Regions from separate parts of the Streptomyces sp. NPDC058221 genome, predicted to be linked through region 1. Evidence: riboswitches for the same ligand, from Rfam matches in the RefSeq annotation. Region 1 holds a riboswitch; the other holds the start of a gene.
What was found. A riboswitch is a leader RNA that binds a small molecule or an ion and turns the genes downstream of it on or off. The one in region 1 is predicted to bind glycine.
Positions count from the first base shown of each region.

Region 1 (7,393 bases):
GGCCTCGAGGCCTACGAGGCGGAGGCGACCGGCCAGACGTCCGTGCCGTCACTCTCGCCCGAGGCGCAGGCCGCGGTGGACGCACTGCCGCTCGGCTCGGCCCTTCTGGTGGTGCGGCGCGGTCCGAATTCGGGCAGCCGCTTCCTCCTGGACGGTGAGCTGACCACGGCCGGCCGTCACCCGCAGAGCGACATCTTCCTCGACGACGTGACGGTGTCGCGCCGGCACGTGGAGTTCCGCCGGGGGTCCGACGGCAGCTTCACGGTCGGGGACGTGGGCAGCCTCAACGGCACGTACGTCAATCGTGAGCGCATCGACTCCGTCGCGCTGTCCAACGGCGACGAAGTGCAGATCGGCAAGTACCGGCTGGTCTTCTACGCAAGCCAGCGGGCCATCTGACCCGCCCCCACTCGGTCGGGGGGACCCCCAGGAAGGTCCATGCTGAGAACACCGACGGGCGGTGCCGGAAACGGCACCGCCACCGCCGACGACCGCCCGATGAGCATCGGCACGGTGCTCCTGCAGCTGCGGGGCGAGTTTCCCGAGGTCACCATCTCCAAGATCCGTTTCCTGGAGGCGGAGGGTCTTGTCGAACCGCAGCGGACGCCCTCCGGCTACCGCAAGTTCCGCCTCGCCGACGTCGAGCGGCTCGCCCAGGTGCTGCGGATGCAGCGGGACCACTACCTGCCGCTCAAGGTCATCCGTGAGCACCTGGACGCCCTCGCCCGGGGCGAGCAGGCGTCCCTGCCGTCCCCGGACGGCGAGCGTGGCCTCACCGACGGTGGCCTTCCCGGCGCGCCGGGAAGGGCGACGGCGGCTCGTATCGGCCGCGCCGAGCTCCTCGCCGCCGCAGAGGTCACCGAGAGTGACCTCGACGCGTGGGAGTCCTACGGCCTGGTTGTGCCGACGGCCGACGGCGGATACGACGCGGAGACGGTCACCGTCGCCAGGCTTGTGGCGGATCTGGGCCGGTTCGGACTGGAGCCACGGCATCTGCGCGCCGTGCGAGCAGCCGCGGACCGCGAGGCCGGACTGATCGAACAGGTGGTCGCGCCCCTGCGCCGGCACCGGAATCCGCAGACCAGGGCCCGTGCCGAGGCCACTGCGAAGGAGCTCGCGGAGCTCTCTGTGCGGCTGCACTCGGCCCTCGTACAGACCGCGCTCCAGATCCGGCTCCACTGATCCCGGTGGAGCCCGACTACCCAAACCTGCCGAGCACGTCCTAGGGTTGCTGTGTGAACGAGCTCGACGTTGTGGGTGTCCGGGTGGAAATGCCCTCCAACCAACCGATCGTGCTCCTGCGTGAAGTGGGAGGCGACCGGTACCTCCCCATTTGGATCGGTCCTGGTGAGGCGACCGCGATCGCCTTCGCTCAGCAGGGCATGGCTCCGGCCAGGCCGCTGACCCATGACCTCTTCAAGGATGTGCTCGAGGCCGTCGGCCAGGAGCTCACCGAGGTCCGGATCACGGACCTTCGTGAAGGGGTCTTCTACGCGGAGCTGGTCTTTGCGAGCGGAGTCGAGGTGAGCGCGCGGCCGTCCGACGCCATAGCGCTCGCCCTGCGCACCGGAACGCCGATCTACGGCAGTGACGGTGTGCTCGACGACGCGGGTATCGCGATCCCCGACGAGCAGGAGGACGAGGTGGAGAAGTTCCGCGAATTCCTCGATCAGATCTCCCCGGAGGACTTCGGCACGAACAGTCAGTGACGTCCCAAGGGGCTGCCGTCAGCGCATTCGACAAGCCTTTCCCGGTCAAGGGTCACGGGAAACCACCCTCAGGGTGATTATCACTCGGCGTGCCGAGTGTGGCGATCGTTGACGCACCCCGGGTGACTGCCTACCTTCGAGTGGGCAGGTCAAGGACGGAGGTCGGCGTGAGAAGCAGCGGCGACGGTGCGGCAGTGGATGGGCCGTATCCGCAGCAGGGGAGTACAGCCGACCACACCATCAGGCAACCGGCTGCGCCGGCTGCGGTGGCGGGGGACGGCGTGGCATCGGCCAAGGACATCGGCTATCGCGGGCCGACGGCATGCGCGGCGGCGGGGATCACCTATCGACAGCTCGACTACTGGGCCCGCACGGGCCTGGTCGAGCCGAGCGTCCGTCCGGCCTACGGATCGGGCACACAACGGCTCTACAGCTTCCGGGACGTCGTCCTGCTGAAGATCGTGAAGCGTTTCCTCGACACGGGGGTGGCGCTCCAGAACATCCGCACCACTGTCCAGCACCTGCGGGCCCGCGGATTCCAGGACCTCGAGCGCATGACGCTGATGAGCGACGGGGCGACCGTCTACGAGTGCTCCTCGCCCGCAGAGGTCGTGGATCTGCTCCAAGGAGGCCAGGGCGTCTTCGGTATCGCCGTGGGCGTGGTCTGGCGGGACGTGGACGCCGCGCTGTCGCAGCTGCACGGGGAGAGGGTGGACACGGGCGAGACGCTGATCGGGAACAATCCCGCAGATGAGCTGGCCCGTCGGCGCAACCGGGCCGGCTGACCGGCGGGAGCCCGTCCGGGCCCGGGGAAACCCGGGCCGGCGGGCGGTTGCTGCCCGGCGATTGTCAGTGCCGTAGGGCAGCATCTGTTGATGTGAGATCCGCGCCGACCATTCTGCATCTGGACATGGATGCCTTCTACGCCTCTGCGGAGCAGGCGGCGAAACCGAGTCTGCGCGGAAAGCCGGTCGTGGTGGGCGGGCTGGGGCCTCGTGGGGTCGTCGCCACCGCCTCGTACGAGGCCCGGCGTTTCGGGGTTCACTCGGCCATGCCGATGGCGCAGGCCAGACGGCTGGCGCCGAACGCCGCCTACCTCGTGCCGCGCTTCGCGCTCTACCGGACCGTGAGCGACCAGGTCATGGAGCTGCTGGGCCGGCTGTCACCGCTGGTGGAGCCGCTCAGCCTGGACGAGGCCTTCGTGGACCTGGAGGCCGGTGGCACGGCGGACGACACGGCCTCGGCGCTGGTCATCGGTGAGCAGCTGCGCGAGGCGATCGAGGCGGTCACCGGGCTCAGCGGCTCCGTGGGCCTCGCGGGCTCCAAGATGCTGGCCAAGATCGCCTCCGAGGAGGCGAAGCCCGACGGGATCCTGCTGATAGAACCGGGCACCGAGCGGGAACTGCTCGCACCCATGCCGGTACGTACGCTGCCCGGCGTCGGACCGGCCACCGCGGACCACCTGCGCCGCGCCGGGATGACCACGGTGAACGATCTGGCCGAGGCGGGCGAGGCGGAGCTCGTACGGCTGCTGGGCAAGGCGCACGGCGGCGCGCTGCACCGGATGGCGTCCGGTCAGGACGACCGGCCCGTCGTCTCCGAGCGCGACGCGAAGTCCGTCTCGGTCGAGGACACCTTCGACACGGACCTGCACGACCGTGTCCGGGTCAGGAGCGAGGTGGAGCGGCTCGCCGACCGGTGTGTCCAGCGGCTGCGGGCGGCGTCGCGCTCCGGCCGGACCGTGGTGCTGAAGGTGCGGCGGTACGACTTCTCGACGCTGACCCGGTCCGAGACGCTGCGAGGACCCACCGACGATCCCACAGTGGTCAGGGAGGCGGCGGCGCGGCTCCTGGAGTCGGTGGACACCACCGGGGGAGTGCGGCTGCTGGGCGTGGGGGTCACCGGCCTGGCCGACTTCACCCAGGAGGACCTGTTCGCGCAGGCGGCCGACGAGCGGACGGCTGCCGAGCTCGCCCTGAACGCGGAGCCGGCAGCGGACGCCGGTACGGAGGAGGAGCAGGCGCGGCACGAGGAGCCGGAACAGGAGAGCGCCGAGCAGCTCGCCGCCCGGCGCTGGCCGGCCGGGCACGACGTGCGGCACGGCGCCTACGGGCACGGCTGGGTGCAGGGCAGCGGGGTCGGCCGGGTGACGGTGCGCTTCGAGGAGCCGGAATCGGCGCCCGGCCGGGTGCGTACGTTCCGAATCGATGATCCGGAACTCCAGCCGGCCGATCCGCTCCCCCTCGTGCGGGACCCGGCCGACTACTCGTCCTGGCCGGCCAGCCTGCCGAAGTCCCGGTCCGGGCCGGTCTCCTCGGGCGGGGAGTCCAGACCGTAGTGCCGGTAGAGCTGGAGCTCCTGTTCCGGCGAGAGATGCCGGCCGACCCCGAAGTCGGGTGCGTCCTTGATCAGCGAACGGTCGAAGGGGATGCGCAGGGCGTCCCCGACGAATTCGCTGGGTTCGAGAGGGACGAAGGCGTCCCGGCTGAACAGTCCGGTGCGTACGGCCGCCCACTCCGGCACGCCGGTCGCGTCGTCGAGGTACACCTCGTCCACGGTTCCGATCTTGGTGCCCTCGCGGTCGAACGCCTTGCGGCCGATCAGGCTGCGCGGATCGATGTCGGTCTGCACGGTCCCTCCCACGGGTCGCGACTACTCCACAGGAACCACAGAAGTGCAGATCCGTGGCGTCGGCCACTCGAGAATTGGGCCAGGAACCCCGCTGGTAGGCTGGGAGCGGCTGCTTACCCCGTGCGGGAGAGTCCTCCGGATCAGTTCCGGAGGCGCCGAAGGAGCAAATCCTCCCCGGAATCTCTCAGGCCCCCGTACCGCACGGACGAGGTCACTCTGGAAAGCAGGGCGGGTTCCACACGGCCGCGTGCCGTGGCGGGTCCTTCCCTCACCGACGGTGAAAACCGGTGCGTGCAGTGGGCACCGGTGAAGCTCTCAGGTTGAGATGACAGAGGGGGAGGCCGTTCGGGCACCCCGCGCCGTGGTGCCCCTCGCAGGTCGTGACAGACCAGGAGGCCTCCACCATGACCCCCCGTCGCACTTCGCTCTCCCAGCTCGAACAGGGAATCCCGTTCGAGCAGCGTCATATCGGTCCCGACGCCGCGGCGCAGGCGAAGATGCTCGCCCAGGTCGGTTACGGCTCGCTCGACGAGCTCACCGCAGCCGCCGTCCCCGATGTCATCCGCAGCGCCGAGGCGCTCCAGCTGCCGACGGCCCGTACCGAGGCCGAGGTGCTCGCCGAACTGCGTGCGCTCGCCGACCGCAACCAGGTACTGGCTCCGATGATCGGGCTCGGCTACTACGGCACGTTCACTCCGCCGGTGATCCTGCGCAACGTGATGGAGAACCCCGCCTGGTACACGGCCTACACGCCGTACCAGCCGGAGATCTCCCAGGGCCGCCTCGAAGCCCTCCTGAACTTCCAGACGATGGTCGCCGACCTGACCGGGCTGCCCACCTCGGGCGCCTCGCTGCTCGACGAGGGCACCGCCGCCGCCGAGGCCATGGCGCTGGCGCGACGTGTCGGCAAGGTGAAGAACGGTGTCTTCCTGGTCGACGCCGATGCTCTCCCGCAGACCGTCGGCGTGATCCGTACCCGCGCCGAACCGACCGGTGTCGAGGTCGTCGTCGCCGACCTCACCGACGGCATCCCGGCCGAGCTCGCGGAGCGCGGCGTCTTCGGCGTTCTCCTGCAGTACCCGGGCGCCTCCGGAGCCGTACGCGACATCAGGCCCGTCATCGAGCAGGCCCACGGACTCGGCGCGATCGTCACCGTGGCAGCCGATCTGCTGGCCCTCACCCTGCTCACCTCGCCCGGCGAGCTGGGCGCGGACATCGCGGTGGGCACCACGCAGCGCTTCGGTGTGCCGATGGGCTTCGGCGGCCCGCACGCCGGCTTCATGGCCGTACGCGAGAAGTTCGCCCGCAGCCTGCCGGGCCGCCTCGTCGGCGTCTCCGTGGACGCGGACGGCAACAAGGCCTACCGGCTGGCCCTCCAGACCCGCGAGCAGCACATCCGCCGCGAGAAGGCCACCAGCAACATCTGCACCGCCCAGGTGCTGCTCGCCGTGATGGCCGGCATGTACGCCGTCTACCACGGCCCGGACGGGCTGCGGACGATCGCCCGCCGGACCCACCGTTACGCCGCGATCCTGGCCGAGGGCCTGCGCGCCGCCGGCGTGGACGTGGTGACCGGATCCCACTTCGACACGCTCACCGTCCGGGTCCCCGGCAAGGCGGCCCAGGTCGTCGCCGATGCCCGCGAACGGGGTGTGAACCTGCGGCTCGTCGACGCCGATCACGTCTCGCTCGCCTGCGACGAGACCACCACCCGTACCGAGATCGCGGCCGTCTGGGCGGCGTTCGGCGCCACGGGTGACATCGAGGCGCTGGACGGGACGGCCGCCGACGCGCTGCCCGAGCAGCTGCTGCGCACCGACGCCGTGCTGACCCACCCGGTCTTCCACCAGCACCGTTCCGAGACCGCGATGCTGCGCTACCTGCGCAAGCTCGCCGACCGCGACTACGCGCTGGACCGTGGCATGATCCCGCTCGGCTCCTGCACCATGAAGCTGAACGCGACCGCCGAGATGGAGTCGATCACCTGGCCCGAGTTCGGCGCGCTGCATCCCTTCGCACCGGCCGAGCAGGCGCAGGGCTTCCTGACGCTCATCCGTGAGCTGGAGGAGCGTCTTGCCGAGGTCACCGGTTACGACGCGGTGTCCATCCAGCCGAACGCCGGCTCGCAGGGCGAGTTCGCGGGGCTGCTGGCCGTCCGGGCGTACCACCGTGCCAATGGCGACGAGGGGCGGACCGTCTGTCTGATCCCTTCCTCCGCACACGGGACCAACGCGGCGAGTGCCGTGATGGCCGGTATGAAGGTCGTCGTGGTGAAGACCGCGGACGACGGCGAGGTCGACATCCAGGACCTCCGTGCCAAGATCGAGCAGCACCGCGATGAGCTCGCCGTGCTGATGATCACCTACCCGTCGACGCACGGTGTCTTCGAGGAGCACGTCGCCGACATCTGCGCCGAGGTGCACGACGCCGGCGGTCAGGTCTACGTCGACGGCGCCAACCTCAACGCGCTGGTCGGCCTGGCCAAGCCGGGTCACTTCGGCGGCGACGTCTCCCACCTGAACCTGCACAAGACCTTCTGCATCCCGCACGGCGGCGGCGGCCCGGGCGTCGGCCCGGTCGGTGTGCGCGCGCACCTGGCGCCGTACCTCCCGAACCACCCGCTGCAGCCCGCCGCCGGTCCGGAGACCGGGGTCGGCCCGATCTCGGCCGCTCCGTGGGGCTCGGCGGGCATCCTGCCGATCTCCTGGGCGTACGTACGCCTGATGGGCGGGGAAGGCCTGAAGCGTGCGACCCAGGTCGCCGTACTCGCGGCGAACTACATCGCCAAGCGGCTTGAGCCGCACTACCCGATCCTGTACAACGGCCCGGCCGGTCTGGTCGCGCACGAGTGCATCGTGGATCTGCGGCCCATCTCCAAGGCGACCGGTGTCAGCATCGACGATGTGGCCAAGCGGCTCATCGACTACGGCTTCCACTCGCCGACCATGTCGTTCCCGGTCGCGGGCACGCTCATGATCGAGCCGACCGAGAGCGAGGACCTCGCCGAGCTGGACCGTTTCTGCGACACGATGATCGCCATTCGGGCCGAGATC
Region 1 covers NZ_JBHVWF010000069.1:26,042-33,434, reverse strand. Annotated here, with positions in the region: gene ACFVW8_RS22020 (FHA domain-containing protein) at 1-399, shown strand, start outside; gene ACFVW8_RS22015 (MerR family transcriptional regulator) at 439-1,182, shown strand; gene ACFVW8_RS22010 (bifunctional nuclease family protein) at 1,236-1,709, shown strand; gene ACFVW8_RS22005 (MerR family transcriptional regulator) at 1,877-2,494, shown strand; gene ACFVW8_RS22000 (DNA polymerase IV) at 2,587-4,047, shown strand; gene ACFVW8_RS21995 (PRC-barrel domain-containing protein) at 3,972-4,340, opposite strand; glycine riboswitch at 4,454-4,550, shown strand; gene gcvP (aminomethyl-transferring glycine dehydrogenase) at 4,745-7,393, shown strand, end outside.

Region 2 (7,393 bases), on a different contig from region 1:
TGCTGGTACGCGGGCAGCAGGCCGTCCCGCAGCTGCCGGCCGGCCGGGGTGAGGGCCACATGACGGCTGGTCCGCTCGAACAGCGCCGCGCCGATGCGGCGCTCCAGCGCCTTGACCGTCTGGCTGACCCGGCCGGGCGATATGTGCAGACGCTGCGCCGTCCGCGCGAAGTGCAGCTCCTCGGCCAACGCCAGAAACGTCTCGATCTCATACCGCTCCACCAGCCCCCCAAAGAACCACCAGGGCTTCCCGTCCGCATCCCATGGCCCCGTCGGGTCATTTCATCAGATCGGTATGCGTGCCCAGGTTCCGGAACGCCGGTCAGGCCCTGCGGCCTCAGCACTCGATGATGTTCACCGCGAGCCCGCCCCGGGCCGTCTCCTTGTACTTGACGCTCATGTCGGCGCCCGTCTCCTTCATGGTCTTGATGACCTTGTCCAGGGAGACCTTGTGGCTGCCGTCGCCGCGCAGCGCCATCTTGGCCGCGGTGACGGCCTTGACCGCCGCCATGCCGTTGCGCTCGATGCACGGGATCTGCACGAGGCCGCCGACCGGGTCGCAGGTCAGGCCGAGGTTGTGCTCCATACCGATCTCGGCGGCGTTCTCGACCTGCTCGGGCGTGCCGCCCAGCACCTCGGCGAGCGCGCCCGCGGCCATCGAGCAGGCGGAGCCGACCTCGCCCTGGCAGCCGACCTCGGCGCCGGAGATGGAGGCGTTCTCCTTGAAGAGCATCCCGATGGCTCCGGCGGCCAGCAGGAAGCGCACGATGCTGTCGTCCTTCTCCGCCTCGGTGGCACCGCCTGCCGCGAAGTTCATGTAGTAGTGCAGGACCGCCGGAATGATGCCCGCGGCACCGTTGGTCGGGGCGGTGACGACGCGGCCGCCCGCGGCGTTCTCCTCGTTGACCGCCATCGCGTAGAGGGTGATCCACTCCATGGCGTGGGTCTGCGGGTCGCCCTCGGCGCGCAGCTGGCGGGCGGTGTTCGCGGCGCGGCGGCGGACCTTGAGGCCGCCGGGCAGGATGCCCTCGCGGGACATGCCGCGGGACACACACGCCTGCATGGCGCGCCAGATGTCCAGCAGGCCGGAGCGGATCTCGTCCTCGGTGCGCCAGGCACGCTCGTTCTCCAGCATCAGGGAGGAGATCGACAGACCGCTGTCCTGGGCGAGCCGCAGCAGCTCGTCGCCGGTGCGGAAGGGGTGCTTCAGCACGGTGTCGTCGAGGACGATCCGGTCCTCGCCCACCGCGTCCTCGTCGACGACGAAACCGCCGCCGACCGAGTAGTACGTCTTCTCCAGGAGCGGGGCGCCGTCGCGGTCGTACGCGAAGACGGTCATGCCGTTGGCGTGGTACGGCAGCCTCTTGCGGCGGTGCAGGACCAGCTGCTTGTCGGCGTCGAAGTCGATCTCGTGCATGCCCAGGAGGTTGAGCCGGCCGGTGGAACGGATCGCGGCGACGCGGTCGTCGGCCGTTTCGACGTCGACGGTGCGCGGGGACTCGCCCTCCAGACCGAGCAGGACGGCCTTGGGGGTGCCGTGGCCGTGGCCGGTGGCGCCGAGCGAGCCGAACAGCTCGGCGCGTATCGAGGCGGTGTGGGCGAGCAGGCCCTCGTTCTTCAGCCGGCGAGCGAACATACGGGCCGCGCGCATCGGGCCGACCGTATGGGAGCTGGACGGGCCGATACCGATCGAGAACAGGTCGAAGACCGAGATGGCCACGGGTGACTCCTAAGGGTTGGTAGACGCCGTTGTCTGCCGGGTGGTGCGGTACGGGCCGGGTGGGCCCGAAGAGCGGGGACAAGGGATGGGGCACCGCGCCCACTGTTCAGTGTGCGCGGTGCCCCTCCCGAACGTGCAAAACCGCCGGTCGGACTACTTGATACCGGGGTACAGCGGGAACTTCTCGGCGAGCGCGACGACGCGGGCCTTCAGGTCGTCCGCGTCGTAGACGGGCTTGAGGGCGGAGGCGATGATCTCCGCGACCTCGGTGAAGTCCTCGGTCCGGAAACCGCGGGTGGCCAGGGCCGGCGTGCCGATCCGCAGACCCGAGGTGACCATCGGCGGCCGCGGGTCGTTCGGGATGGCGTTCCGGTTGACCGTGATGCCCAGCTCGTGGAGCCGGTCCTCGGCCTGCTGGCCGTCCAGCTCGGAGTTGCGCAGGTCCACCAGGACCAGGTGCACGTCCGTGCCGCCGGACAGGACGGAGACCCCGACCTCGGTGACGTCCGGCTGCACCAGACGCTCCGCGAGGATGCGGGCGCCGTCCAGGGTGCGCTGCTGGCGCTCCTTGAACTCCTCGGTCGCCGCGACCTTGAAGGAGACCGCCTTGGCCGCGATCACGTGCTCCAGCGGACCGCCCTGCTGACCGGGGAAGACCGCAGAGTTGATCTTCTTGGCGAGCTCCTGGGTCGACAGGATGACGCCACCGCGCGGACCGCCGAGGGTCTTGTGCGTGGTCGTCGTCACGACGTGGGCGTGCGGCACCGGGCTCGGGTGCAGACCCGCGGCGACCAGACCGGCGAAGTGCGCCATGTCGACCATCAGGTACGCGCCGACCTCGTCCGCGATCCGGCGGAAGGCGGCGAAGTCCAGCTGACGGGGGTAGGCGGACCAGCCGGCGACGATCAGCTTCGGCTTGGACTCCTTGGCGAGGCGCTCGACCTCGGCCATGTCCACGACGCCGGTCTCGTCGACGTGGTACGGGACCACGTTGTACAGCTTGCCGGAGAAGTTGATCTTCATGCCGTGGGTCAGGTGACCGCCGTGCGCCAGGTTCAGGCCCATGATCGTGTCGCCCGGCTTCAGCAGCGCGAACATCGCGGCGGCGTTGGCCTGCGCACCGGAGTGCGGCTGCACGTTCGCGGCCTCGGCACCGAAGAGCGCCTTGATGCGGTCGATGGCGATCTGCTCGATCACATCGACGTGCTCGCAGCCGCCGTAGTAGCGGCGGCCGGGGTAGCCCTCGGCGTACTTGTTGGTCAGGACGGAGCCCTGGGCCTCCATGACCGCGACCGGAGCGAAGTTCTCCGAGGCGATCATTTCGAGGGTGGACTGCTGGCGGTGGAGCTCGGCGTCGACAGCGGCGGCGACGTCCGGGTCCAGCTCGTGGAGGGAGGAGTTGAGAAGCGACATCAGGTGGTCCCTTGGGGTCTCAGTTGCCGGAGAACTCGGTGTACTCGTCGGCGGAGAGCAGATCCTTCGGCTCCTCGGCGACACGTACCTTGAACAGCCAGCCGCCTTCGAACGGTGCGGAGTTCACCAGCGAGGGGTCGTCCACGACGTCCTGGTTCGCGGCCGTGATCTCGCCGGTCACCGGCGAGTACAGGTCGCTCACCGACTTGGTCGACTCCAGCTCACCGCAGGTCTCGCCCGCGGTCACCGTGTCACCGACCTCGGGGAGCTGGGCGTAGACGACGTCACCGAGCGCGTTGGCCGCGTACTCCGTGATGCCGATCGTGGCCACGCCGTCCTCGACGGCCGACAGCCACTCGTGCTCCTTGCTGTACCGCAGCTGCTGGGGGTTGCTCATGACCTGAATTCTCCTGTACGCGGGGGAGTGCTGATGAACGATGGTCTTACGGTGTGAGACAGGACTGCGTCACGTACGCGGGGCCCTCGGCCGCCCGCGGGTTACTTCCGGCGCTTGTAGAACGGCAGCGCCACGACCTCGTACGGCTCGTGGCTGCCCCGGATGTCCACCGCGACGCCCTCGGTGCCGGGCGTGGCGTGCGCGGCGTCGACGTACGCCATGGCGATCGGCTTGCCGAGCGTGGGCGACGGGGCGCCCGAGGTGACCTCGCCGATGACCTGGCCGCCCGCGGTGACCGGGAAGCCCGCCCGCGGCACCCGGCGGCCCTCGGCGACCAGGCCGACGAGCTTGCGGGGCGGGGCGGTCTCGGCGCGCTCGGCGGCGGCCTCCAGGGCCTTGCGGCCGACGAAGTCGCCCTCCTTCTCGAACTTCACGACCCGGCCGAGACCGGCGTCGAACGGGGTCAGCGTGGTCGTCAGCTCGTGCCCGTACAGCGGCATGCCCGCCTCCAGGCGCAGCGTGTCGCGGCAGGACAGCCCGCACGGGATCAGCCCGCGGGAGGTGCCGGCCTCGGTGAGGGCCCGCCACAGCCGCTCGGCGTGCTCGGGTGCGACGAACAGCTCGAAGCCGTCCTCGCCGGTGTAGCCGGTACGGGCGATCAGTGCGGGGACGCCGGCGACCGTGCCGGGCAGTCCGGCGTAGTACTTCAGACCGTCCAGGTCGGCGTCGGTGACGGCGGCCAGGATCGCGGGGGACTCGGGGCCCTGGACGGCCAGCAGCGCGTACGCGTCGCGGTCGTCGCGCACCTCGGCGTCGAAGCCCTCGGCGCGGGCGGTCAGCGCGTCCAGCACGGTCTGGGCGTTGCCCGCGTTGGCCACCACCATGTACTCGGTCTCTCCCAGCCGGTACACGATCAGGTCGTCCAGGATGCCGCCGTCCTCGGCGCAGATCATCGTGTAGCGGGCCCGGCCCACGGAGACGGTGCCGATGTTGCCGACCAGCGCGAAGTTCAGCAGCGCCACGGCCGCCGGACCGGTGACGGTGATCTCGCCCATGTGGGAGAGGTCGAAGAGGCCGGCCTTCGTGCGGACGGCGTTGTGCTCGTCGCGCTCACTGGCGTACCGCAGCGGCATGTCCCAGCCGGCGAAGTCGGTCATGGTCGCGCCCAGCGAACGGTGCAGGGCATCGAGGGCTGTGAGGCGGGGGGCGGTGCTCATGGATAAGGCTCCCAGGGCATGACGACGAGGACGATCCCTCCCCATCTGTCATCGGAACCTGAGAGGTTCGCCGAGAGACCCCGCAGGGGTCCGGCTTGCACCTTGGGTGGAGCCGCAGGGCGACTCGCTTTTCAGATCTGCCTCATCCACGCGGTACGGGGCCTGAGAGATTCAAGGGAGGATCTTGCTCCTTCGGCGCCCGGTCATGGACCGGAACTCTCCCGCGCGGATTCAAGCGGCCTTTATGCAGTTGGCCGGGTCATCATCGCACGCATCGCCGGGCAGCGGGGCGCCGGTACCCCACCGGATCCGGCGGGTCGGACGCTTGTGCCGCATTACCTTTTCTTTACACTTCTTGGCAGGTGTGGGGCCGGCCGACAGGGGGATGGCGATGACGTTGCGGCGGTATGCGGCGACCGCGGGGGTCGCGCACGGCGCACTGCCCGCACAGCAGGGTGCGCCGGCCCGGGAGACGCACGGCCCGCACGGGCCCGTCGTACGGGATCTGCGCGAACGGGCCGGGCGCAGCCCGCGGAGCCTGCACTTCGCGCCGGGCGACGTCGTGGTGGTCTCCGGACTGCCGGGCAGCGGCAAGTCCACCCTGATCGGACGGACCGTGTCCGCGTCCGCACGTGTCATCGACTCCCAGGACGCCAGGGACCGCTGGGCCGGTCTGCTGCCCCGCTCGGTTCCGTACGCCCTCTACCGCCCGTTCGTCCGCGTCGCCCACTACTGGGGGCTGTGGCAGGTGCTGCGCTCCGGCGTCTCCGTCGTCGTCCACGACTGCGGCGCCCAGGCCTGGGTGCGCGGCTGGCTGTCGCGCGACGCGCGGCGGCGCGGCCGCGTCCTGCACCTCGTCCTGCTGGACGTCACCCCGCAGACCGCGCGGGCCGGCCAGCGCGAGCGGGGGCGTGGCGTCTCCGGATACGCGTTCGCCCGGCACCGCAGGGCGGTGCGCAGGCTGCTGCGGGACACCGAGACGGGCATGCTGCCGCTCGGCTGTGTCTCGGCGGTGCTGCTGGACCGCGAGGCGGCGGCGCTGCTGGCCCGGATCACCTTCGCGGACGCACAGGCGTTACCGGACAGCACGCGGAGCCGGTAGCACGCTTCCGATGCCTGGACACCCGGGGCGCGGCGCTAACCTCTAGTGCTGCGTCAGCCAAGGTTTGCGCGTAAAGGAGCGGCGTCGGGTGCGTGCTCTCGGCATGCCGGCCGGAAGCCCTCGTACTGGACGTACTCGGGCTTTCGGCCGGTGCGGCGAGAGTGCGTGCATGGCGTCGCGACGGGGTGAACCTTGGCTGGCGCAGCACTAGCTGCACGGCAGGGGCGAGAGAGGGAAGCAGTGGATATTCCGGCACCGGACGGGACCCATCCGCAGGGCGGATGGCCGGCCAACGAGCTCGAAGAAGTGCTGGGCGTCTCGCTCGGCAGCCCGGAAGCGGGCGGCCGGCTGGTGGAGGTGCTCGGCCGCAGCCACCTCTGGGTGCCGCTGCCCAACGGCGGCGGGCCGGACGCGACCGACCTGGATCTGCCGACACTGGAGATCGACGGCGCACCGTACGTCCCCGTGTTCAGCTCCGAGCAGCAGTTCCTCACCTGCGTCGGCACCCATATGTCCTTCACCGTGGCGCCCGCCCGCGAATTCGCCCGCGGGCTGCCACCGCAGCTCGGCATCGCGGTGAACCCGGGCGGCGCGGTCGGCATGCCGCTCCCGCCGCCCGCCGTCGCCGAGCTCTGCCGGACCGGACGCACCCTGCTCGACGGACCCGCCAGCGGCGGCCGGGTCCGGCTGTACGAGCCGGACTGGAAGGAGGAGCCCGTCGACTTCCTCTCCGCCGCGGCCGGCGAGTTCGAGGAGAGCGGGGTCGTGCTCAGCGCCCGCAGGGCCCTGGCCAGCATCGAGGGCGGCGACCCCGTCCTCTTCGTCGGCGTCGAGTTCTCCACCTGGGACGGTGCCGGGCGCAACGCCCCCATGGACGCCCTCGGCCGGGCGCTCGGCCGCGTCGAGGTGCCGTGGCCGGTCAACCTGGTGCTGCTCGACGTGGCACAGGACCCGGTCGCCGACTGGATGAGGGCGCGGATCCGGCCGTTCTACCAGCGCGCCGCCGAGTAGCACGGCCCGTCGCACCGCCGGGTGACAACGTCAGCCCACGGCGTCAAGTCGGTGTCATGACCGGCGCCTAAGCTGGTTTGATGGCTGGTGCCTCGGCACCGCGCCGTACCCGAGTGCCCCGGGAGCGGCAGGGCCGACACAGTGGATCGAAGAGGGGCGGGACCCAGGGTGAGTGCGTCAGGCACCGCGGCGGCCGGGCAGGTCGAGCACATGCTGCGCCAGGTGACGCCCGGGCGCTACGACGCGTACGAGGCTCTGCTCCGGGCCCTGGCGGGTGACCGGATCTGGATGCTGCTCTGGAACGGCCGGGCCGGTTCACCCGACGCCCAGTACGGCAACATGGAGATCGACGGCCTCGGTTACGCCCCCTGCGTCACCTCCGCCCATGAGCTCTCCGCCAGTGGCTGGAACCGCGCTCACGAGGTGGTGGGCGGCCGCGACATCGCCCGCGCCCTGTTCCCCGACCGCTGGGGCATCTGGCTCAACCCGCACGCACCGGGCGGCGGCGTGGGGATCCCCTGGCTGGACCTGCGC
Region 2 covers NZ_JBHVWF010000085.1:25,303-32,695, forward strand. Annotated here, with positions in the region: gene ACFVW8_RS24750 (LysR family transcriptional regulator) at 1-221, opposite strand, end outside; gene ACFVW8_RS24755 (L-serine ammonia-lyase) at 337-1,719, opposite strand; gene glyA (serine hydroxymethyltransferase) at 1,873-3,132, opposite strand; gene gcvH (glycine cleavage system protein GcvH) at 3,152-3,529, opposite strand; gene gcvT (glycine cleavage system aminomethyltransferase GcvT) at 3,631-4,746, opposite strand; glycine riboswitch at 4,888-4,980, opposite strand; gene ACFVW8_RS24775 (AAA family ATPase) at 5,138-5,848, shown strand; gene ACFVW8_RS24780 (enhanced serine sensitivity protein SseB) at 6,089-6,859, shown strand; gene ACFVW8_RS24785 (enhanced serine sensitivity protein SseB C-terminal domain-containing protein) at 7,028-7,393, shown strand, end outside.
Region 2: linked by a shared signal. The riboswitch ahead of gcvT (glycine cleavage system aminomethyltransferase GcvT) and the one ahead of gcvP (aminomethyl-transferring glycine dehydrogenase) in region 1 are both predicted to bind glycine.